2 regions of the Paraburkholderia aspalathi genome follow, and region 1 is predicted to be linked to the other one. Evidence: predicted binding sites of a transcription regulator. Region 1 holds the regulator's gene; the other holds the start of a gene.
The links. The regulator LexA, encoded in region 1, represses DNA repair genes until DNA is damaged. The targets are predictions, from matches to a motif close to ACTGTATNNNNATACAGT.
Positions count from the first base shown of each region.

Region 2: recA (recombinase RecA) is a predicted target of LexA. The motif match lies at 2,452-2,469, and genes of this name have one in related genera.

Region 1 is NZ_CAJNBA010000002.1:1,438,025-1,447,822, reverse strand. Features, by position in the region: gene nodI (nodulation factor ABC transporter ATP-binding protein NodI) at 1-681, opposite strand, end outside; gene KHO30_RS17245 (universal stress protein) at 946-1,413, shown strand; gene KHO30_RS17240 (DUF2939 domain-containing protein) at 1,564-2,205, opposite strand; gene KHO30_RS17235 (hypothetical protein) at 2,369-2,719, opposite strand; gene lexA (transcriptional repressor LexA) at 2,779-3,429, opposite strand; gene KHO30_RS17225 (sulfate ABC transporter substrate-binding protein) at 3,745-4,794, shown strand; gene cysT (sulfate ABC transporter permease subunit CysT) at 4,947-5,849, shown strand; gene cysW (sulfate ABC transporter permease subunit CysW) at 5,846-6,871, shown strand; gene KHO30_RS17210 (sulfate/molybdate ABC transporter ATP-binding protein) at 6,871-7,929, shown strand; gene KHO30_RS17205 (CysB family HTH-type transcriptional regulator) at 8,037-8,963, shown strand; gene KHO30_RS17200 (asparaginase) at 9,188-9,798, shown strand, end outside.
Region 2 is NZ_CAJNBA010000003.1:193,814-203,611, forward strand. Features, by position in the region: gene KHO30_RS19715 (sensor histidine kinase) at 1-1,537, opposite strand, end outside; gene KHO30_RS19720 (response regulator transcription factor) at 1,547-2,317, opposite strand; gene recA (recombinase RecA) at 2,550-3,626, shown strand; gene recX (recombination regulator RecX) at 3,637-4,560, shown strand; gene KHO30_RS19735 (DUF2889 domain-containing protein) at 4,746-5,495, shown strand; gene sucC (ADP-forming succinate--CoA ligase subunit beta) at 5,492-6,661, shown strand; gene sucD (succinate--CoA ligase subunit alpha) at 6,788-7,669, shown strand; gene KHO30_RS19750 (TerC family protein) at 7,815-8,519, shown strand; gene KHO30_RS19755 (pilin) at 8,667-9,302, shown strand; gene KHO30_RS19760 (PglL family O-oligosaccharyltransferase) at 9,440-9,798, shown strand, end outside.

The sequences.
Region 1 (9,798 bases):
CTCCGAAGCGATCAATGCACGCGGCGCGCCTTCGGCGATCTTGCGGCCTTCCTCGATCACGCACAGGCGATGGCACAGCCGTTCAGCCTCTTCCATGAAGTGCGTGGTCAACAGAATGGTCTTGCCGCGTGCGAGCAGCGAGCGCAGCCGTTCCCAGATCAGATGGCGAGCTTGCGGATCGAGGCCGGTGGTCGGCTCGTCCATGATCAGCACGTCGGGGTCGTTGACGAGCGCGCGAGCCAGCGTCAGGCGCCGCTTCATGCCGCCAGACAGTTCGCTCACACGTGCATCCGCCTTGCTCTCGAGACGCGCGAATTCGAGCAGCGACGGCACCATCGCGCGGCATTGCGCGGCGCTCAGACCGAAGTAACGGCCGAACACCAGCAGGTTTTCGCGGACCGTGAAATCGGGATCGAGATTGTCGAACTGAGGCACGACGCCGACACGCGCCCGGGCCACGCGCGCGCGGCCGGGAATCGGTTCGCCGCACAGGCGGATCGTGCCGGCATCCGGTGCAGCGATGCCGAGCAGCATGCGCAACGTGGTGGTCTTGCCCGCGCCATTCGGGCCGAGCAGACCGAAACATTCGCCGGCGTTGACATGAAACGACAGTCCGTCGACGACCGTCTTATCGCCGTAGCTTTTTTTAACCTGATGGAATTCAATGGCGGCTGCAGACATGGATCGATCGAGGCTCCGGGAAAAGACGCAAATGGCCGGCAAGGCCGCTCATTCTATGGCATCGGCAGTGAGGTGTTGGTCGTCACGGGACGCGCCGGACGGCGTTTCTTGCGCTGCGGCAAAGGCTCAAGGGTGACCCAAACCCGCCACAAATCCAGCACGCACCTATTTAGGGCGCACTTAGCGTTTTCCATCCCTTGCAACCTGAATTGCGGCGCACCATGATTCATTCAGACCGCGTTCCTCGCGGATGGGAGAAAAATCATGGCGAGCTACCAGAAAATCCTGCTGTGCTACGACGGCTCGCGCGAAGGCCGCAAAGCGTTACGTTGCGGCGCCGACCTGGCGTTGGATCTGAAAGCGGAAACGCACTTACTATCAGTGGTCGACATGCGCTCGAGCATTGCGCAAAGCGCGGGCCTGCTGACCGATGTGGCATGCGGCAGCTTCGAAAAAACAGCACGCGACATCCTGCAGGAAGGGGTGGACTGGCTCACCGAACGCGGCGTGACCGCGCAAGGGCATTTTGCATTCGGCCATCCGATCGACGAGATCGCCAATCTCGCTAACGAATTGCATGTCGACCTCGTGGTGGTCGGCCATCGTTGCCGCACCGGCCTGTCACGATGGTGGATGGGCGCGGGCAATACTCCGCTGCTCGACCGGGTCTCTTGCAGCATTCTGGTGGCGTGCTCTTCCGCGCAGGAGCAGCAGCAAGCAGCGGCGGCCTGACACAAGGCGGGGCAAAGCACGTGGACCGGGCTGAATGAGTTGAATGATCTTAGTGAGCCACGTGACCGAACGGTCGCCGCGTTCGCGGCGATCGCTTCGGCCAAACCGCGATTCGCTCATACGCTCAAATCGATAGCGACCGCTGGGTGATCACTCGTTCAGATTGACCGCAGCCAGCTTCCATGTGAACAAACCTTCGCGCCGCAAGATCGCCGAGTAACGCGCGTCACCAGCACCATGCTGATAGCTGACGACGAACTCATTAAGGCCGCGGTAGCCCGCCGTGGTTTGCGGCGGTTGGGGTGGCGTGGCGCTGTTTCCGTTATTGCCCGCAGCAGGGGGCGCCGGTTCGGGCGCCGCCGCCGGTGCGGCCGGCGGATTTCCGGCGCCAGCCGGAACAGGAGGGCGCTCACCCGGGTTGCCGCGCGGCGGCATCCCATTCAGCAATGCCGCGACGCCGTCGGGTGTTGCATAAGCGTCGACCAGCGGGCCGATCAAGGCCACGCCGATCATCGCGCCAATCGCCGCGAGCGGATTGCCGTTGCCTTGGCCGTCGAGCCGGCGCGTCAACAGGCCGGTGACCTGCTGCTTCAGGCTCTCGCGCAACGCGGGAAAATCGACGTATTCATTGACGGTTTGTGCATCACGCGCATCCGCCGCGCGTTTGAGGGTATTCAGCGCCATGTAAGGCGACGCGTAACAGAACCCCAACGCGGCAATCACCACAATCACAATCAAGGTGACGATCAGTGGCCGGGCGGCGCTGCGTTTCGTGCGTGTTGAAACTGCCATCGAGTGGGACTCTCCATCAGGTGTGATCTAACGTGGACCGCGGCCACGCAAAAACGATCCCAGGCGATGCGATATCCGAGAGGGCGCGGCTAGATGAACGACCTTACGCCGGGTGTCGCGCGTCGTACAGCCGCAATGGAATGCGGTGCGCGCGCAATGCAGCTTATGACTCGAACACCGCGCCGTGCACGTTGGCTTCATCTGCGATGCAACGATCGATCATGCGGCACACGGCGTCTACCGTGCCGACCATGATCAGCCGCGACGGTCCGTGATACACGCGCACCGGCGCACGACGCGCGGGTTCAGCCGTATTCAGCCCCGAATTCAACGACACGCGAGCAAAAGCCGGCAACGAGGACGGCAAGCCCGGTACGCCGACGGGCGCGTCGAACAGCGATAGCGATGGAGAACTGGCCGGGGACGCCTCGATCAGCGAACACGGCACCAGCTTGCGCAGATGACGCAAACGACCGAACTGGCGAAAAGGCAGCAGGCGGGCAAGGCGTTCCATGAGTCTCTCCAGGCGATTCAACGTTGGGGCAGCTTTGGGTTTGGCGTACAAGTGGGCAGTTAGAACTCGCCCGGGCGGATCAGCCCGACGGCGATGCCCTCGAGCGCAAATTCCGCGCTGCCGGTTTCAACGAAGATGTTGTCGTAATCGGGGTTCTCGGCAATCAGCTCGATACCGTTCGGGCGGCGCTTCAAGCGCTTGACCGTCACGTCGTCGCCAAGCCGCGCGATGATGATCTGGCCGTCTTTGGCTTCGCTTTTCTTCTGCACCGCGAGCAGGTCGCCGTCGAAGATGCCTGCGTCGCGCATGGACAGCCCACGCACCTTCAGCAGGTAGTCCGGCTTGCTCGAGAACAGCGCCGGGTCGCACGCGTAGTGCTGCGAGATATGTTCCTGCGCGAGGATCGGGCTACCCGCTGCAACGCGGCCGATCAGCGGCAACGACAGTTGCATGATGCTGGCGTGCGGCAGCGTGAACTGGTACGGCGAATCTTCGGATCCGCCCAGCAGGCGAATGCCGCGCGATGCGCCGGCTGCCAGTTCGATCACGCCCTTGCGGGCGAGGGCGCGCAGATGCTCTTCTGCCGAATTGGCCGAGCTGAAACCCAGCTCGGCGGCGATCTCCGCGCGGGTGGGCGGAAAGCCGGTGCGTTCGATGGCCCGGCGGATCAGATCGAAAACCTGCTGCTGTCGTGCGGTGAGTTTGGTCATGGCGCCACTGTATGTATGAACAGGTGCCTGTATTTTTATACAGTATTCCGCGCAATTCAAGCTTTACTTTAAGTTCGTGGCTTGGGGTGGCGTTCCAGCGTCGTAAATAGACGCTCCAACACCCGTTTTCGTGCCGCAACGCCTTATCCGGCCGTCATTACCACTTTTGCGTATTAAAGAATGAAGAAACATTATTTTTAATGATGAAAGCTCTTCGATAGACTGCCCTTCGAGTTGGCGCTCATGTGCACGTGACCGCGACGCAAAACAACACCACACGCTGTTTCAGCGGACTACAACGCGGAGAAAGTTGGCATGAACCATCAGGGCACGGGGCTGGCAGGCAAGACCAGAAAACTTATCGCGGCGCTCGCATTCGGCGCAGTCGGTACGATCGCCGCGGTTGGCGTCACGGCGCCGGCACATGCAGCCGACACGACGCTGCTGAACGTGTCGTACGACCCGACACGTGAGTTGTACCAGGACGTCAACCAGGCATTCGGCAAGGAATGGAAGGCGAAAACGGGCGAGACGGTCACCTTCAAGCAGTCGCACGGCGGCTCGGGTGCGCAAGCACGCTCGGTGCTGGACGGTTTGCAGGCGGACGTCGTGACCCTGGCGCTTGCCTATGACATCGACGCGCTGGCCAACAAGGGTCTGCTCGACAAGGGCTGGCAAAAGCGTTTGCCGGACAACGCCTCGCCGTACACGTCGACGATCGTGTTTCTGGTGCGCAAGGGCAACCCGAAGCACATCAAGGATTGGGATGATCTGATCAAACCGGGTGTGTCGATCGTCACGCCGAATCCGAAGACCTCGGGAGGCGCGCGTTGGAACTACCTGGCCGCGTGGGCCTATGCTGAACATCAGCCGGGCGGCAACGACCAGAAGGCGAAGGAATTCGTCGGCAAGCTCTATAAGAATGCCGGCGTGCTGGATTCGGGCGCGCGTGGCGCGACCACCAGCTTCGTGCAACGCGGTATCGGCGACGTGCTGATTGCGTGGGAAAACGAGGCGTTCCTCTCGCTGAAGGAATTCGGTCCGGAGAAGTTTGAAATCGTCGTGCCGTCGGTGAGCATTCTGGCCGAGCCGCCGGTTGCGGTGGTGGACAAGGTGGTCGACAAGCACGGCACACGCAAGGTGGCGGAAGCGTATCTGAACTTCCTGTACAGCGAGGAAGGTCAGGAAATCGCCGCGAAGAACTTCTACCGTCCGCGTTCGAACAAGGTGCCGGCCGAGCTGACGTCGAAGTTTCCGAAGCTGAAGTTGTACACGGTGGACGATTCGTTCGGCGGCTGGGCGAACGCGCAGAAGACGCACTTTGCCGACGGCGGTGTGTTCGATTCGATCTACTCGCCGCAGTAACGGGTAGTCAACCGGACGAGATGCGCAGTTAGACGCCGCAGTTGAACGCGTAGTCACACTTCGCCAGAAAGCGCGCCCGCGAGGCGCGCTTTTTGGCCAGCCAGTCGGCCGGAAAAAGAGCCGCCGGCCTCAACCCTGAAAGAGTACTGAGCATGACGACGTTGACCTTCCGAAAACCGAGCGCGTTGCCCGGTTTTGGCCTGACACTCGGCATCACGGTGGCTTATCTGAGCCTCGTGGTGCTGATTCCGCTTGCGGCGACCTTTCTCAAGACCGCGACGCTCGACTGGCCTCAGTTCGTGCGCGCGGTCAGCTCGCCGCGCGTGCTCGCGTCGTATCGCCTGACGTTTTTCTCGGCCCTTGGCGGCGCGCTGATCAACGCGGTGTTCGGCTTTCTGGTCGCGTGGGTGCTGGTGCGTTATACGTTCCCGTTCAAGCGTATCGTCGACGCGGTGGTCGATCTGCCGTTCGCTTTGCCGACTTCCGTGGCCGGTATTTCGCTCGCGGCGGTGTATGCGGGCAACGGCTGGATCGGACAGTTTCTCGAACCGCTCGGCATCAAGATCGCTTTCACGCCGGCCGGCGTGCTGATCGCGCTGACGTTTATCGGTTTGCCGTTCGTGGTGCGGACCGTGCAGCCGGTGCTCGAAGAGTTCGAGCGTGAACAGGAAGAGGCGGCTGCGTGCCTCGGCGCGTCGCGTTGGCTGACGTTTCGGCGCGTGGTGTTGCCCGCGGTGTTCCCGGCTTTGCTCACGGGTTTCGCGCTGGCGTTCGCGCGGGCGCTCGGCGAATACGGCTCGGTGATTTTCATCGCCGGTAACGTGCCGATGAAATCGGAAATCACCTCGCTGCTGATCATTACCAAACTCGAACAATACGATTATGCCGGCGCCACCGCGATTGCGGTCGTGATGCTGGTGGTGTCGTTCCTGATGCTCTTGTTGATCAATACGCTGCAGTGGTATCTGCAGCGCCGCACGGGCCGTGGCGGCGCAGGCCCGGCGCCTGCCGCCGCGAGTGTGGCGGCGATCGGTGTCGGCGGAGGTGTGCAATGAGCCGCAACTCTCTGAATGGCGCGGATGCCGCGACTGTCGCCGTGGCGCCGCGCGCGCCGCTCAATATCGCGCGCCGGCCCGATCCGGTTACTGAACCCCCCGTCGTGCGCTGGATTCTGACCGGCATCGCGTTGCTGTTTCTCGCGCTGTTCCTCGTCGTGCCGCTCGTCGCCGTGTTCTATCAGGCCTTGAGCAAGGGCATTGGCTTCTATCTGGAATCGCTGGTCGATCCGGACGCGTTGTCGGCCATCAAACTCACCGTGATCACAGCCGCGATTGCGGTGCCGCTGAATCTCGTGTTCGGCCTCGCGGCGTCATGGTGTATCGCCAAGTTCGAGTTCCGTGGCAAGGCATTGTTGACCACGTTGATCGATCTGCCGTTCTCGGTCTCGCCGGTGATCTCCGGTTTGATCTACGTGCTGATGTTCGGTGCGCAAGGCTGGTTCGGCCCGTGGCTGCAGGACCATAACGTGCAGATCATCTTCGCGGTGCCGGGCATCGTGCTGGCGACGATCTTCGTCACGTTCCCGTTCGTCGCGCGTGAACTGATTCCGCTGATGCAGGCGCAAGGCAACGACGAAGAAGAGGCCGCGCATGTACTCGGCGCATCGGGTTGGCAGATCTTCCGGCGCGTTACGCTGCCGAACGTCAAATGGGGCCTGCTGTACGGCGTGATCCTGTGTAACGCGCGGGCGATGGGCGAGTTCGGCGCGGTGTCGGTGGTGTCCGGCCACATTCGCGGCCAGACCGACACGATGCCGCTGCACGTCGAAATTCTCTATAACGAATACAACTTCTCGGCTGCCTTCGCCGTGGCGTCGGTGCTGGCCTTGCTCGCACTCGTCACGCTCGGCCTGAAGCTGCTCGCCGAGCGCCATATGTCGGCGGAACTGTCGGCCGCGCGCGATGTGCCGGCGTATGCAGGGCCGGTCACGCCGCCGTCCGCTTCACAGTCTGCTTCACAGTCCGTCAATGCAACGCATGCATCGCATCAACACGCGCTCAAGCAAGGAGAGCTGTAATGGGTATCACCGTTCGTAACCTGCAAAAGCGCTTTGGCGATTTCGTCGCGCTCGATAACGTTTCGCTCGATTTTCCCCCGGGCGAACTGGTTGCGCTGCTTGGGCCTTCGGGCTGTGGCAAGACCACCTTGCTGCGTGTGATTGCCGGTCTCGAATACGCGGATGCCGGCCAGGTCGTGCTGCAAGGCCAGGACGTGGCGACGGTTGGTGCGCGCGAGCGTGAAGTCGGCTTCGTGTTCCAGCATTACGCGCTGTTCCGTCATATGACGGTGTTCGAGAACGTGGCTTTCGGCTTGCGCGTGAAGCCGCGCAAGGAACGGCCTTCGGAAGCGGTGATTCGCGAGAAGGTGCATGAACTGCTGAAGCTCGTGCAACTCGACTGGCTCGCGCAACGCTACCCGTCGGAACTGTCGGGTGGCCAGCGCCAGCGGATTGCGTTGGCGCGTGCGCTGGCTGTCGAACCGAAAGTGCTGCTGCTCGACGAACCGTTCGGCGCGCTGGACGCGAAGGTGCGCAAGGAACTGCGCAGCTGGCTGCGTCGTTTGCATGATGATCTGCATATCTCGACGATCTTTGTCACGCACGATCAGGAAGAGGCGCTCGAAGTGGCCGACCGTATCGTCGTGTTGAATCGCGGGCATGTGGAGCAGGTGGGCAGTCCGCAGGACGTGTACGACCATCCGCAAACTTCGTTCGTCTACGAGTTTCTCGGCGCGGCGAACCGTCTGCACGGCAACGTGGATGCAAGCGGCTTCGTGGTCGACGGCGCGGCGTTGCCGGTCGCGATCACGGCCGGTTTCAGCGGACCGGCGTTCGCCTATGTACGTCCGCACGATCTGCAGTTGTATCCGCAAGCGTCCGGCCATCGCGAAGGCATTGTGGTCGACGTGCGGCGCGTGGTGACGCTCGGCGGCTCGGTGCGTGTGGAACTGGCGGGCCGCGAAGGCAATGTGCTCGAGGCGGAACTCGATCGCGAATCGTGGCGCGATCTGCAACTGTCGATCGGCGACGGCGTGACGGCAGTGCCGCGCGCCTTGCGCGTATTTCCGGCGCAATAGGCGGCGCCACGAGCATCAACACAGGCAGCAACACCGGCAGCGCAACAACACTCGGCGTTTCAATCAAACTCTAATAACTCAACTCTGGCTCAACCGGAGACATACAGATGAACTTTCAGCAATTGCGCTTTGTGCGCGAGGCCGTGCGTCAGAACATGAATCTGACTGAGGTGGCGAACGTGTTGTACACGTCGCAGTCGGGTGTGTCGAAACAGATCAAGGATCTGGAAGACGAACTCGGCGTCGATATTTTCATCCGGCGCGGCAAGCGTCTGACGGGCCTCACCGAGCCGGGCAAGGCTGTGCATCAGTTGATCGAGCGGATGTTGCTCGATGCGGAGAATCTGCGCCGCGTCGCGCGTCAATATGCCGATCAGGACAGCGGCCACCTGGTCGTGGCGACGACTCACACCCAGGCGCGTTACGCGCTGCCGAAGGTGATCCGTCAATTCACCGAGGTGTTCCCGAAGGTGCATCTGGCGCTGCGCCAGGGCAGCCCGCAGCAGATTGCGCAGATGATCATCAACGGCGAAGCGGACATCGGCATTTCGACGGAAGCGCTCGACCGCTTCCCCGATATCGTCACGTTCCCGTGCTATTCGTGGCATCACGTCGTGGTCGTGCCGAAGGGGCATCCGCTGGTGGGCCGCGAAAATCTGACGCTCGACGAGATTGCCGAATTCCCGATCGTCACGTACGACCAGGACTTCACGGGCCGCTCACACATCGACCAGGCGTTCGCGAAAGCGGGTGCGTTGCCCGACGTGGTGTTGACCGCCATCGATGCCGACGTGATCAAGACGTACGTCGAACTCGGCATGGGCATCGGCGTGGTTGCCGCGATGGCCTACGATCCGAAGCGCGACACAGAACTGGTCGCGCTGGATACGCAGCATCTGTTCGAGGCCAGCACGACGCGGGTCGGCCTGCGCAAGGGCGCGTTCCTGCGCGCGTACGCGTACCGGCTGATCGAAATGTTCGCGCCGCAGTTGAATGAAGCGGAAATCGCCGCACAGTTGCGCGAAGCGGTTTGAGGGATGCGCCGGATCGTCACGATTCGGCGCAGGGCGTGCGCGGCGCCGCGTGAATTCATTGCGGCGCCAAAAGTGTGATCTTCAAGCGGGCTGCGGCCGGCCTTGATGTAAACGCCGCGAAAACGCGTGGCGCACGGAGCGCCGGCCTCATCCAGCTCCGAAACGAACGGGTATCCGTTTTTTCACGCATGGCGGCGCGCGGCGCATCGCTTACAATCGCCGCCATGAATACTTTGACTTCTTCCTCCGCCACGCCTTCAGACGAAGGCGCTACGCCGCTGCTGCCGCGCATCGCCGTGCTGGCGACCGGCGGCACGATCGCCGGCGCGGCCGCGGACGCCACTAATACATCGGGCTACCAGGCCGGCGTGGTCGGCGTCGAGCAATTGCTGGCCGTGGTGCCGGCCTTGTCCACGGTGGCGCGCATCGCGCCCGAGCAGATTGCCAGCGTCGACAGTAAAGACATGGAAATGTCATTGTGGACCACGCTCGCACAACGTATCAACACGCTGCTCGCCGACGATGACGTCGACGGCGTGGTGGTCACACATGGCACCGATACACTCGAAGAAACCGCCTATCTGCTTCATCTGACGATCAAGTCGGACAAGCCGGTCGTGCTGACCGCCGCCATGCGCCCGGCGTCGGCGCTGTCCGCCGATGGTCCGCTGAATCTGCTGAACGCCGTGACGGTTGCGGCGCACGCGGGTTCGCGCGGGCAGGGCGTGCTGGTGGCGTTCAACAACAAGATTCACAGCGCACGCGACGTGGTCAAGACGAGCACGTATGCAGTCGATGCCTTCCAGTCTCCGGATATCGGCGCGCTCGGCTGGGT
Region 2 (9,798 bases), on a different contig from region 1:
AGGGTAAGTCCCGTGCCCGTTCGAGCACGTGCAAGCTGACACGCACGAGGGTTCCGGCAAGCCGCGGGGAGGTTTGATAGACGTTATCGTCAATGCTCATCTCCCCGCCGTGCATCGTCGTGATCTCGCGGACGATCGCAAGCCCGAGGCCGCTGCCGTCGCCTTCGCGGCCGAGAATCCGGTAAAAACGCTCGACCACCCGCGAGCGCTCAGCCACCGGAATGCCGAGCCCGGTGTCTTCTACTTCCAGATGCACGAGTCGCGCGGACACGTCGTGCCGCACCCGCACGGTGATCCGCCCGCCAGGCGGTGTGTAGCGGATCGCGTTGTCGATCAGATTCGACAGCATTTCCCGCAGCATCACCGGATTGCCGTCGACTTCAACCGGTTTTTCGGGCGCTTCATAACCGAGGTCCATCTGCTTGGCAAGCGCGGCCTGAACCCAGTCGCGCACCGCGCTGCGCGCTACTTCGGTCACCTCGACCGGCGTGAAAATCTGGCCCGACATCCGGTTCTCCGCGCGCGCCAGCGCCAGCAATTGGGTGACGAGGCGCGCCGCGTGCTCGGAGCTGGTGGCGATCTGTTCGAGCGAGCGGTGGACTTCCTCGGAGGCATCCTGGCGCAGCGCGAGCTCAGCCTGGGTGCGCAGGCCGGCAAGCGGCGTTTTCATCTGATGCGCGGCGTCGGCGATAAAGCGCTTCTGCAGTTCCATGTTCTGTTCGAGGCGCGTCAGCAGATCGTTGAACGACGTCACCAACGGCTCGATTTCCGGCGGCGCGCGGCGGGCTTCGAGCGGCGACAGATCGTCCGGGCGGCGCGCGCGAATATGCGCCTGCAGGGCGTGCAGCGGCGCGAGTCCACGCGACAGGCCGAACCACACCAGCAGGATCGCCAGTGGCAGGATCACGAACTGCGGCAGGATCACGCCTTTGATGATGTCGTTGGCAAGCTGGCTGCGTTTGTCGAGCGTCTCGGCGACCTGCACCAGCACCGGCTGGGCGCCGGGCGTCTGCGGAAACTCGACGGTCGTATAGGCGACACGGATATCGTTGCCGCGCAGCACGTCGTCACGGAATTCGACGAGACCCGGCGGTGGCCGGTCTTCCTCGTGCGGCAGCGGCATGTCGCGCTCGCCGCCCACCAGTTCGCCGCGCGTACCGAGCACCTGATAAAACACGCTGTCGACATTGTCGGCGCGCAGAAAGTCGCGGGTGGAGTCGGGCAGCGACAGCTCCGCCACACCGTTGATCGGATGGATCTGGCGGGCGAGCACGTAGGCGTCGGTTTCGAGCGCGCGGTCGAACGGGCCGTTGGCAATCGATTTGGCGACCAGGTAGGTGACCGCGAGGCTCATCGGCCATAGCAACAGGAGCGGCGCCAGCATCCAGTCGAGAATCTCGCCAAACAGCGAGCGTGGGCGGGCTTCGGCGGCGGCTTCGGTCTCGTCGGGCGGGGCGAACGGATTGGCGTAGCGCTCGTCGCGCACCTCGTCGAGGTCCGCCGCGTGCGCCGTGGCGCGATCTGCGCGTGCGGACATGGAGATCCTCTATTTGAAGTGGTGGCTCGCGGGCATCGCGGCCGAGGGGGGCGGCTCGGATTCGGCGGGCGGATTGGCGCTTGGGCTTACGTTCGCGTTCACGTTCGACGGCAGGGCGGCTTTCTCGAGGCAGTATCCGAGGCCCCGCACAGTAATGATGCGTACGCCGCTCGGCTCGATCTTCTTGCGCAGCCGGTGCACGTAGACTTCGATCGCGTTATTGCTGACTTCTTCGCCCCATTCGCACAGATGGTCGACGAGCTGTTCCTTCGACACCAGCCGGCCGATCCGCTGCAGCAGCACTTCGAGCAAACCGAGTTCGCGTGCCGACAGATCGATCACCTGCTCGTTGACATAGGCGATCCGGCCAACCTGGTCGAACGACAGCGAGCCGTGCCGCACCACCGTCGGGCCGCCGCCCGCGCCGCGCCGGGTCAGGGCGCGCACGCGCGCCTCGAGTTCGTTCAGCGCGAAGGGTTTGGCCATGTAGTCGTCGGCGCCGAGATCGAGGCCTTTGACGCGCTCGTCGACGCTGTCCGCCGCCGTGAGGATGAGCACAGGCACGGTCGAGTTGCGGGCGCGCAGGCGGCGCAGCACCTCGAGCCCGGACATGCGCGGCAGGCCCAGATCGAGGATCAGCAGGTCGAAAGTTTGCATCGACAGGGCGGTGTCGGCCTCGACGCCGTTCTTCACATGATCAACGGCATAGGCCGATTGGCGGAGTGATCGAACCAGACCGTCCGCGAGTATGCTGTCGTCTTCGGCAATCAGAATTCGCATGGTGCGCAAGCCTGGCCTTGCCGGCACCTTGGGGTGTCCCCCGGCGCACAGCGGTCTCCGAAAATTATTGTGGGTAGTTGGGCAGCGCGACAGTAAAAATGCGCGTTCGCATGAGAATCGCGCTTGCCAAAACTACTGTTTTTTTATACAGTGTCTGAGTTTCGTGTGCTGTCCGTGAAAACTGGGCTGCACATCTGCCTCAGACGCCGTTCATCATAGCAAAGGACGATTCATGGAAGAAAGCAAGAAAGGCTCGGCTGGACTGACTGCTGAAAAGAGCAAGGCACTCGCTGCCGCGCTTGCGCAGATCGAAAAGCAGTTCGGCAAAGGGTCGGTCATGCGGCTCGGCGCAGGTGAGGCGGTCGAAGATATCCAGGTGGTCTCAACGGGATCACTCGGCCTCGATATCGCGCTGGGCGTCGGCGGTTTGCCGCGTGGCCGGGTGGTCGAAATTTATGGTCCGGAGTCGTCCGGTAAAACCACGCTGACGCTGCAAGTCGTCGCCGAAATGCAGAAGCTCGGCGGCACGGCAGCGTTTATCGACGCGGAGCACGCGCTGGATATCCAGTACGCGGGCAAGCTCGGCGTGAACGTCAACGACCTGCTGGTTTCGCAGCCGGACACCGGTGAACAGGCGCTCGAAATCGCTGACGCACTCGTGCGCTCGGGCTCGATCGACATGATCGTGATCGACTCGGTCGCGGCACTCGTGCCGAAGGCCGAAATCGAAGGCGAAATGGGCGACTCGCTGCCGGGTCTGCAAGCGCGTCTGATGTCGCAAGCGCTGCGCAAGCTCACCGGTACGATCAAGCGCACCAACTGCCTCGTGATCTTCATCAACCAGATCCGTATGAAGATCGGTGTGATGTTCGGCAACCCGGAAACCACCACGGGTGGTAACGCGCTGAAGTTTTACGCGTCGGTGCGTCTGGACATTCGCCGGATCGGTTCGATCAAGAAGAACGACGAAGTGATCGGTAACGAAACGCGCGTGAAGGTGGTGAAGAACAAGGTTGCGCCGCCGTTCCGCGAAGCGATTTTCGACATTCTGTATGGCGAGGGCATCTCTCGTCAGGGCGAAGTCATCGACCTCGGCGTGCAGGCCAAGATCGTCGACAAGGCCGGCGCCTGGTACAGCTACAACGGCGAACGTATTGGTCAGGGTAAGGACAACGCGCGTGAATTCCTGCGCGAAAATCCGGACATCGCTCGTGAAATCGAAAACCGCATCCGCGAATCGCTGGGCGTGAACGCCATGGCGGAAGTGGCGACCGGTGCGGCCGCTGAAGTCGCGGGCGAAGAAGAGTAACCAGCACGTGATACGCAAGGGCCGGACGCCGTCCAACGCTGGACACAACGCGGACGGCCCGCGTGACGGTGGCGACGATTCGTTCGAGTCGTCGTCCTCTTCATCGACTTCCCGGTCTACGCGGTCGTTTGGGCGGTCGTCGGGAAAGTCGTCTAGCAATTCCAGCAGTTCGTTCAGTCGTTCATCCGGTTCATCGGTCGGCAAGTCTTCTGGAAGCTCTTTCGGGCGTTCCACCTCACGTTCGCCGCGTGATCCTGCCGGCAACGCTGCCCCCAGACGCTCATACACATCAGATCCCGATCCCTTTGCCGCAGCCGGCGAAGCCGATCCCTTCGAATCATTCGACGCGCACGATCGCGCCGCAGGTCGCCAGCCGCAATCTGATCCATCCGCGCAGGCTGACGCGGACCCGTCCGAAACCACCTATACCCGCTCGCGCCGCACGCTTGGCGAGGCGAAGCCGGAACAGGACGAGGCAAAAAAATCCCAACGTCCGGCCCGTTCGCTAAAAGGACGTGCGCTCGGCTATTTGTCCCGGCGTGAATACAGCCGCTCCGAACTGGCACGCAAGCTGAAGCCGTTCGTCGAGGAAACCGATTCGCTCGATACCTTGCTCGATGCGCTGGAAGCCGAAAACTGGCTGTCCGACTCGCGTTTTGCCGAAAGCCTGATCCATCGGCGCTCGTCGCGCTTGGGCGCGAGCCGGATCGTGGGCGAATTGAAGCAGCATGCGGTCGACCAAACACTGGTCGAAGAAGCCAGTGCGCAACTGCGCGAGACCGAACTGGCGCGCGCCCAAGCCGTTTGGCGGAAAAAATTCGACCGGCTTCCAGAAACTGCCGCCGAGCGGGCCAAGCAGGCGCGCTTTCTGGCATCGCGCGGTTTCTCGGGCGCGACGATTGGCAAAATTCTCAAAGGGTTCGACGAGGAGTGATGCGGCGGCTAGCTGCGTCATCCCGGTTGGCGCACAGCGCGTGCCGCATACCTGTGCGCTTCCCACTTTGAGATAGCGTCTGCCGCGCTCTCCGGCCTGCTGGGCGGCCCTGCGCATTCCGGCCTGTCTCAAATACCCAGTATGCTAAAATTCGTGGGTTTTCCAATCCGGCCTTTCCTTCCCGCATGCCGCTCTCCCCGCCAGTATCCCGTCAGTTGCGCCATCGTCGCGCAATCAGAGCGGAAGCCTATGAGCGAGCCGATGGCCTGTGGGATGTGGAAGCGTGCTTGACCGACGAAAAACCGCGCGATGTGGTGCTTGCGTCGGGCGTCCGGCCCAATGGTCAGCCGATCCATGAACTCTGGCTTCGCATCACCATCGATCGCAAGCTCAACGTCGTCGACGCCGAAGCGTCGTCCGACTGGGTGCCCTATCCAGGGTTGTGCCAGGCCAGCAATCCCGCCTACCGTGCCCTCATCGGGCTCAATCTGTTCCACAACTTCCGTCGCGATGCTGCCCGTTTGCTGGCCGGCACGGCTGGCTGCACGCATCTCACCGAGTTGTGCGCGCTTTTGCCAACCGCCGCAATCCAGGCGTTCGCCGGCGACGTGTGGAACACCAATGAAGACACGCCGGGCGAAGCGGCGAGTTCCGGGACCGAGCAGTCCAGAAGCAAAGACAGCACAGACGAGCATTCCAAAAACAAACCGCCATTCCAGTTGGGACGCTGCCACGCGCTGCGTTTCGACGGCGAGGCGGTGCAACAGTTTTATCCGCGCTGGTATGGCCGCGCTCCGTATACAGCGGATCGCGCGGCTTCGTCAGGCGACGGGGCAGCCCGCCAGACAGGTGAGGGCGGCAACGCGTCCGGCATGAACGACGGCAGCGGAAACGAAGTTCAATCCAACTCTCAGACTGAAGGGAATCACGCATGAAGATTCACGAGTACCAGGGTAAGGAAATCCTGCGGAAATTCGGCGTCGCGGTACCGCGCGGCAAGCCGGTCTTCTCGGTGGATGATGCGGTCAAGGCCGCGGAAGAGCTCGGCGGCCCGGTATGGGTCGTGAAGGCTCAGATCCACGCGGGTGGCCGTGGCAAGGGCGGCGGCGTGAAAGTCGCCAAGTCGCTGGAACAGGTTCGTGAATTCTCGAACCAGATCCTCGGCATGCAGCTCGTCACGCACCAGACCGGTCCGGAAGGCCAGAAGGTGAATCGTCTGCTGATCGAAGAAGGCGCTGACATCAAGAAGGAACTGTATGTCGGCCTCGTGATCGATCGCGTTTCGCAGAAGATCGTCGTGATGGCATCGAGCGAAGGCGGCATGGACGTCGAAGAAGTCGCGGAAAAGACGCCTGAGCTGATCCACAAGATCGCCGTCGACCCGTCGACCGGTCTGAAAGACGCCGAAGCCGACGAGCTCGCAACGAAGATCGGCGTGCCCGCCGCTTCGCTGCCGCAAGCACGCGCGATCCTGCAAGGCCTGTACAAGGCATTCTGGGAAACCGACGCATCGCTGGCAGAAATCAACCCGCTGATCCTGACCGGCGACGGCAAGGTCATCGCGTTGGACGCGAAATTCAACTTCGATTCGAACGCACTGTTCCGTCATCCGGAAATCGTCGCGTATCGCGATCTGGACGAAGAAGATCCGGCTGAAGTCGAAGCGTCGAAGTTCGACCTCGCCTACATCTCGCTCGACGGCAACATCGGCTGCCTCGTGAACGGCGCTGGCCTCGCAATGGCAACGATGGACACCATCAAGCTGTTCGGCGGCGAACCGGCGAACTTCCTGGACGTGGGCGGTGGCGCCACGACCGAGAAGGTCACGGAAGCGTTCAAGATCATGCTGAAGAACCCGAACCTGACCGCGATTCTGGTCAACATTTTCGGCGGCATCATGCGCTGCGACGTGATCGCGGAAGGCGTGATCGCGGCGTCGAAGGCCGTGTCGCTGAAGGTGCCGCTCGTCGTCCGCATGAAGGGCACGAACGAAGACCTCGGCAAGAAGATGCTCGCTGAATCCGGTCTGCCGATCATCGCGGCTGACAGCATGGAAGAAGCGGCTCAGAAGGTCGTCGCGGCTGCTGCGGGCAAGGCGTAAGCCAAACCCCAAGCGCGTTTACCAGGATTACGAATGGCGGCGCGTGAGTGGCGCAACAGCGACGCGGGCGAGAACATTCCGCTTCGCGGCGCCACCGCATGACGCCAAACGAACAGAGGTCAATACATGTCGATTCTGATTAACAAAGACACCAAGGTCATCACGCAGGGCATTACCGGCAAGACCGGTCAGTTCCATACGCGTGCTTGCCGTGAATATGCAAACGGCCGCGAAGCGTACGTTGCAGGCGTGAACCCGAAGAAGGCCGGCGAAGATTTCGAAGGCATTCCTATCTACGCGAGCGTCGCTGAAGCCAAGGCTGAAACGGGCGCGACCGTGTCGGTGATTTACGTTCCGCCGGCAGGCGCTGCCGCTGCCATCTGGGAAGCCGTCGAAGCTGACCTGGATCTCGCAATCTGTATCACGGAAGGCATTCCTGTCCGTGACATGATCGAGCTCAAGGCACGCATGCGCGCAAAGAACAGCAAGACGCTGCTGCTCGGACCGAACTGCCCGGGCACGATCACGCCGGACGAACTGAAGATCGGCATCATGCCGGGTCACATCCACCGCAAGGGCCGCATCGGCGTCGTGTCGCGTTCGGGCACGCTGACGTATGAAGCAGTTGGTCAATTGACGGCAATCGGCCTTGGCCAATCGTCGGCAGTCGGTATCGGCGGCGACCCGATCAACGGTCTGAAGCACATCGACGTGATGAAGATGTTCAACGACGATCCGGAAACGGACGCCGTCATCATGATCGGCGAGATCGGTGGTCCGGACGAAGCGAATGCTGCTGAGTGGATCAAGGACAACATGAAGAAGCCGGTGGTTGGCTTTATCGCTGGTGTTACGGCGCCTCCGGGCAAGCGCATGGGCCACGCCGGCGCGCTGATCTCGGGCGGTGCGGACACGGCCGAAGCCAAGCTGGAAATCATGGACGCATGCGGTATCAAGGTCACGAAGAACCCGTCGGAAATGGCGCGTCTTCTGAAGGCGATGCTGTAAAAACGAAATTTGCGGCTCGTACAGCGCATTTTTTGATACGCTTACGAGATCCTTTCGTAAGCGTGCGATTCTAAAAAGCGGGGGAGTCTAGACTCCTCCGCTTTTTTATTGCCCGCGCGTCCGATTCCTTCTCATTCTTTCACTCATGCTCGAGTTCTTCGCCACGCTCCATTGGGGCGCAGTCATTCAGATCATCGTCATCGACATCCTGCTGGGTGGTGATAATGCCGTCGTGATCGCGCTTGCCTGCCGCAACCTGCCGCCTGCGCAGCGTACGAAAGGCGTGCTGTGGGGCACGGCCGGCGCCATCGTGCTGCGCGTCGCGCTGATTGCGTTTGCCGTGGCGCTGCTCGACGTGCCGTTGCTGAAATTCGCTGGTGGCCTGTTGCTGCTGTGGATCGGCGTGCGTCTGATGGCGCCCGCTCATGATGCCCACGAGAACGTCAAGCCGGCCGACAAGCTGATGTCGGCGATCAAGACCATCATCATCGCGGATGCCGTGATGAGTCTCGACAATGTGATCGCGATTGCCGGCGCGGCCGAGGCGGCCGACCCCGAGCATCGCCTTGCGCTGGTGATTTTCGGGCTGGTGGTGAGTATTCCGCTGATCGTGTGGGGCAGTCAGCTGGTGTTGAAGCTGCTCGACCGTTTTCCGATCGTCATCACGCTCGGCGCCGCGCTTCTCGGCTGGATTGCTGGTGGCCTGATCATCAACGATCCGGCAGGCGACCGTTGGCCGATCCTCGATACGCCGCTGGCCGAGTACGGCATGAGCATCGCCGGTGCGCTGTTCGTCGTGATCCTCGGGTATCTGCTCAAGCGCCGCAACGCGAGTCGCGCGGCGGCTTGACGCTGCTGGGCGAGCTGACCTGAACACCGCGGCGTGAGCGCAGCGTTAGCCATTCGGCTGACTGTGTCGAAAGCGCGCCGCTGGCTACGATTGAAACGCCTGTCCCCGATTCGAGGGGCAGGCGTTTTTCGTTTCAGGAGCCTGCCGATGACCGTTACTTTGCCGTATTCCCCTTTTTCACAATCGACGCCCTCGCCGAGAAACACGTTCGAACGAGCGCGCTGGACCGTGCCCCTCGCACGTGTCTGCCGCCGCGTCGGTTCCAGTTTCGGCTTCGGCTTTACGCTGATCGAGCTGATGATCGTGCTGGCAATTGTCGGCGTGATCGCCGCCTATGCGATTCCGGCGTATCAGGACTATCTGGCCCGCAGTCGCGTTGGCGAGGGTCTCTCGCTGGCTGCCTCCGCGCGGCTTGCAGTGTCCGAAAACGCCGCCAGCGGCAATGCGTTCGGCGGTGGTTATGCGTCGCCGCCGGCCACCCGCAACGTCGAATCCGTTCACGTCGACGACGATACCGGGCAGATCACCGTCGCCTTCACGATGCGCGTCGCGCCTGCCGGGTCGAACACGCTGACCCTGGTGCCATCGGTGCCGGACAACGCCGACGCACCCACTGCGCGAATCGCCTTGAGCAAGGGCGCGGTGCAGTCGGGGGCGGTCACCTGGGAATGTTTCGCCGGTGGCAAAACAGCCTCCTCGTTGCCTGCGCCAGGCGCCGGGCCCGCACCAGCCGACACGCCTTCCTTGCCGTCGAATCTTGCACCGCCGGAGTGCCGAGCGTAAGCAATGGGGAGAAAGTTCGGGTGAGTTGTTATCCGAACGTAAAACACTGATTTTCGGGATATTTCAGCCCAGCCGGCGCACAGCAGGAGAATTTTTTTGTATAGTGCGCCGGTTGCTGACGCCCTCCCGGTTACTCGATGCCCACCCCATTTGCGCGCTACCTGTCTCTCATTCTGTTGGCTCTTGCGTTGGTGCTGCCTTATGCAGTCGCCAACCACACGTATCCGATTCCGACCTTCTACGCTGAATTCACGGCGCTCGCGCTACATCTGCTGACCGGCGCGGGCGTCGTGCTGCTGGTGTGGACGGCGAGGCCGCGCGTGACGTTTGCGTCGCCGATGGTCGCGCTGGTGCCGTTGCTGTTCGGATTGGTGCTGGTGGCGCAGTCGGTGCTGCTGCCGGTCTCGCAGCCGTCGATGAACTGGCTCGGCGGCGGTTACCTGCTCGCAGCATTCATGGCGACGCACGCGGGCTACGGTTTCACACGCGTCAAGCT